DNA from 2 places in the Cupriavidus sp. PET2-C1 genome. Region 2 is predicted to be linked to the other one. Evidence: predicted binding sites of a transcription regulator. Region 2 holds the regulator's gene; the other holds the start of a gene.
The links. The regulator HrcA, encoded in region 2, represses chaperone genes, less so after heat shock. The targets are predictions, from matches to a motif close to TTAGCACTCNNNNNNNNNGAGTGCTAA.
Positions count from the first base shown of each region.

Region 1: the regulator HrcA is predicted to act here: its motif matches at 692-718, upstream of groES (co-chaperone GroES).

Region 1 is NZ_JBTNRJ010000003.1:535,445-537,909, forward strand. Features, by position in the region: gene ACX12D_RS36180 (TauD/TfdA dioxygenase family protein) at 1-347, opposite strand, end outside; gene groES (co-chaperone GroES) at 794-1,084, shown strand; gene groL (chaperonin GroEL) at 1,158-2,465, shown strand, end outside.
Region 2 is NZ_CM137259.1:1,380,035-1,382,499, reverse strand. Features, by position in the region: gene hemH (ferrochelatase) at 1-373, opposite strand, end outside; gene hrcA (heat-inducible transcriptional repressor HrcA) at 486-1,523, opposite strand; gene ACX12D_RS06285 (NAD kinase) at 1,638-2,465, shown strand, end outside.

The sequences.
Region 1 (2,465 bases), on a different replicon from region 2:
ACCACGGCGGTGACGTCGGTGTGCCAGCGGCTTTCGTAGCTGCTGCGGCGGATGCCATTGCGGCGCTCATAGCGGCTGCGGTCGATCGGCAGCAACTGCGGGAAGTCCTCGATCGGCTCGTCTTCGTGCGGATGCGCGTAGGTGACTTCGCCGAAGCGCGAGGTAAAGGCGACTTGGGCGGCGTGGTCAATATGTTGGCCGCGGAAGAAGACAACTTTCCATTTCAGTAAGGCGCGGCGGATCTCGGCAACGGCGTCTTCATGCAACGGCCCCGACAGGTCGATGCCCCCGATCTCGGCGCCGATGTGGCCGGCAACCTGGCTGACGGTGATGTGCTGGTAGCTCATGGTGTGTCCTTGCGAAGCGGATTTGGAGGGAGGCCGCCGATGGCGTCTGCGCGCTGGCGGTGATAGTGAATAGCAAGCGCTGTACCAAGCTGCCGGGCCCGTTGAAAGCCGCTGTATTCCGGGCTTTCCCTCGCCGATATGCTGTTGGCGAAGCAACGGCAGGAGCAGCGTTGCTGCCTGCCGGGCAGCCGCCGAGAGAAGGGGGCTGCAACCCCCTGGGAATCAACAGCCTGCTGCGCAGTGCTGCTGCGTTTCTAGCAGCGGGGGCGGGTCGGCGCCTTCATGCCTGCTTCTAAGCAAATGCGAAACGATCAGTTGGCCGCGCATGCCGCTGCTTTCTATACTTGGCACTCACCGGCAACGATTGCTGATTGCCTGGACACAACACCAGCGCCAGCTCCAGCACCGGCATCAGCCTTCTTTTGTCCTTACTTCCTGGAGCCAGTATGAGCCTTCGCCCACTGCACGACCGCGTTCTCGTCAAACGGTCAGACAACGAAACCCGCACGCAATCCGGCATCGTGATTCCCGATAGCGCTGCCGAAAAGCCCGACCAGGGCGAAGTGATTGCCGTCGGACCGGGCCGGCGAAATGAAGCGGGCGAACGCATCGCGCCGGACCTGCGCGCAGGCGACCGCGTGCTGTTCGGCAAGTACGCCGGGCAGGCGGTGAAGGTTGATGGAGACGAAGTGCTGGTGCTGCGCGAGGAAGACATCCTCGCCGTGGTAGAGCGCTGAATCTCTGCGTACCCGCCAGCATCGATTCGAATTTCCAGAACGAACCCGACAATCAAAGACAGGACAGACAGCAATGGCAGCAAAAGATGTAGTGTTCAGCGACGTCGCCCGCGCCAAGGTGGTCGAAGGCGTCAATATCCTCGCCAACGCGGTCAAGGTGACACTCGGCCCCAAGGGCCGCAACGTGGTGCTGGAGCGCAGTTTCGGCAGCCCCACCGTGACCAAGGATGGCGTCTCCGTGGCCAAGGAGATCGAGCTCAAGGATAAGCTGCAGAACATCGGCGCGCAACTGGTCAAGGAAGTCGCTTCCCGCACCAGCGATAACGCTGGCGACGGCACCACCACCGCCACCGTGCTGGCGCAGGCCATCGTGCGAGAGGGCGTCAAGTACGTCGCGGCCGGGCTCAATCCGCAGGACCTGAAGCGCGGCATCGACAAGGCCGTGACGGCGGCCATCGAGGAACTGCGCCGCATCAGCAAGCCCACCACCACCAGCCTCGAGATCGCGCAGGTCGGCACCATTTCGGCCAACGGTGAAAGTGCCATCGGCGAGCGTATCGCCCAGGCCATCGACCGGGTCGGCAAGGAAGGCGTGATTACCGTGGAAGACGGCAAGTCGCTGGGAGACGAGCTCGAAGTGGTGGAAGGCATGCAGTTCGACCGCGGCTACCTGTCGCCGTATTTCATCAACAACCCCGACAAGCAGGTGGCGGTGCTGGAGCAGCCGTACCTGCTGCTGGTGGACAAGAAGATCTCCAGCATCCGCGACCTGCTGCCGGTACTGGAGCAGGTGGCCAAGGCAGGACGTCCGCTGCTGATCGTGGCCGAGGACGTAGAGGGCGAGGCACTGGCCACGCTGGTGGTCAACAATATCCGCGGCATCCTGAAGGCCGCCGCGGTCAAGGCTCCTGGCTTTGGCGACCGCCGCAAGGCACTGCTGGAAGACATCGCGATCCTGACCAGCGGCCAGGTGGTGTCGGAAGAGGTCGGGCTGTCGCTGGAAAAGATCGCGCTGGAGCAACTGGGCCAGGCCGGGCGCGTGGAAATCGGTAAGGAGAACACCATCATCATCGATGGCGCGGGCGACGCCGTGCAGATCCAGGCGCGGGTGAAGCGTATCCGCACCCAGATCGACGAGGCCAGCTCCGACTATGACCGGGAGAAGCTGCAGGAGCGCGTGGCCAAACTGGCCGGCGGGGTGGCCGTGCTCAAGGTCGGCGGTGCCACCGAGGTCGAGGTCAAGGAGAAGAAAGCCCGCGTGGAAGACGCGCTGCACGCCACGCGTGCCGCGGTGGAAGAGGGCATCGTGGCGGGCGGCGGCGTAGCGCTGATTCGTGCGCGCCAGGCTATCAAGGATCTGACGGGCATCAACCCGGACCAG
Region 2 (2,465 bases):
ACGGATTGCCGTACCGCATGGCGCACGCCACTGTCACCTCATGGCCTTGCTGGTTCAGCAGCAGTTGCAAGGCGTGAGCCTGGCGCTCGGTGTGCACCAGCAGCGGGGAACCCGTCATATGCGCCTCCCGCAGCCAGATCGACTCGTACTTCATCGCCGAAGCGCGCGAGCGCAGCGGCACGATGATGCCGTACAGCAGCGGCAGCCACGCCGCGCGTGGGATCTCCACGACGCGCGGGTCGGACAGGAACTGCTTGAGGTAGCTGCCGACCGCCTTCGGCGTTGGCGCATCCGGGGTGCCGAGGTTGATCAGCAGGATGGCCGTGCGCGGCGCCTGGCCATGCTGGTAGGCCGGTTCAGGGGTAAACGTCATGTAATTTCCGGTGTGGCGGGGCGGCGCGGGCACAGGGCGCGCGGCCGCCAGGTCTCGCCGAGCTTACAGGATGCGGGGAACAGGCAGTTTGTAAGACAGGGCCGAGCCAACACTAGTTCTGGCTGAGCGCGCTGGACAACAGGCGCGCGGTGATGTCGACGATCGGGATCACCCGTTCGTAGGCCATGCGGGTCGGCCCGATCACCCCGAGCGTGCCGACGATCTGGCCGTCGACTTCATAGGGCGCGGTGATGACCGCCATGTCTTCGAGCGGCACCAGCTTGCTCTCGCCGCCGATGAAGATCTGCACGCCCTGGGCGTGGCTGGAGACATCGAGCAGCTTGAGCAGGCCGGTCTTGTGCTCGAACACGTCGAACAGGCGGCGCAGCTTTTCCATGCTGGAAGACAGGTCTTCCACCTCCAGCAGCTTGCGCTCGCCCGAGATGAAGACATGGTCGTCTTCCCCCTCGGCCATGGCATTGCTCCCCGCCTCCACCGCGGCCTGCATCAGCTGCGACATATCCATGCGCAGCGCCCGCAGCTCGCCGCGCAGGTGGTCGCGCACATTGTCGAAGCTCATGCCGGCAAAGTGCGAGTTGATGAAATTGGCGGCTTCGACCAGTTGCGACGGGGAATACGGCAGCTCGGTCTGGATGATGCGGTTCTGCACGTCGCCCTCTGGGGTGACGATGATCAGCAGGATGCGCTTGTCCGAAAGCCGCATGAATTCGACCTGGCGGAACGCCTGGGCGCGCCTGGGGGTCATCACCACGCCAGCGAACTGCGACAGGTTGGACAAGGTGTGCGCCGCCGACGTGATCATCCGCTGCGGCCCGAGCTGCTGACCCTCCAGCTGGCCCCGGATCTTGCCGGTCAGCTCGGCCAGGTTGAGCGCGCCATCCAGCGGCTGGGCGGTCAGCATGGTGTCCACGAACAGCCGGTAGCCGCGCGGCGTGGGGATGCGCCCGGCCGAGGTATGCGGGCTGGCAATGAACCCCATTTCCTCCAGGTCGGACATCACATTGCGGATGGTGGCCGGAGACAGGTCGAGCCCCGAGTACTTCGACAAGGTCCGTGAGCCCACGGGCTGCCCCTCGGCGATGTAGCGCTCGATGAGGGTTTTGAGAAGCGTTTTCGCACGTTCATCCATGATGAACCTGATTTTACGCAAGTTTTCACCATTCGGGCGGCTCATCGGCGATCCGGCCCGGCGCCAAGCGCCCTCCTGCTGACAATGGTCACGGCGGTATGGTCTAATCCCGGCATGTCTTCGCTCCCCAAGCCCGGCGCCGCGCGCGCCCCATTTCGCACCGTCGCCCTGATCGGCAGGTACGCCACAGCCGGCATCGAGGGCCCGCTGGAAGAGCTGGCCGCCTGTATCCTCAGGAACGGCCAGGATGTGGTGTTCGAGCGAGACACGGCCCTGGCCACCGGACTGACCGACTATCCGGCGCTGGCGCCCGACGAGATCGGCAAGCATGCCGATGTGGCGGTGGTGCTCGGCGGCGACGGCACCCTGCTGGGCCTGGCGCGCCAGCTGGCCGGCTACCCGGTGCCGCTGATCGGGGTGAACCACGGGCGCCTTGGCTTCATGACCGACATCCCCTTGCAGGACGTGCACTCGGTGCTGCCCGACATGCTGGCGGGCCGCTACGAGTCCGAGACCCGCATGCTGCTGGAGTCCCAGGTGGTGCGCGACGATGGCGTGATCTTCTCCGCGCTGGCCTTCAACGACGTCGTGGTCAACCGTTCCGGCATTTCCGGCATGGTCGAGCTGGCGGTGTCGGTGGACGGCCACTTCATGTACAACCAGCGCTCCGATGGCCTGATCGTCTCCACGCCGACCGGCTCGACCGCCTATGCGCTGTCGGCGGGCGGCCCGATCCTGCACCCGACCCTGTCGGGCCTGGTGCTGGTGCCGATTGCCCCGCATGCGCTGTCCAACCGCCCGATCGTACTGCCGCACGACGCCGAGGTGTCGATCGAGGTCGCCACGGCGCGTGACGCCAGCGTGAACTTCGACATGCAGTCGCTGACCTCGCTCTTGCCCGGCGACCGCATCGTGGTGCGGCGCTCGGCCAAGACCGTCAAC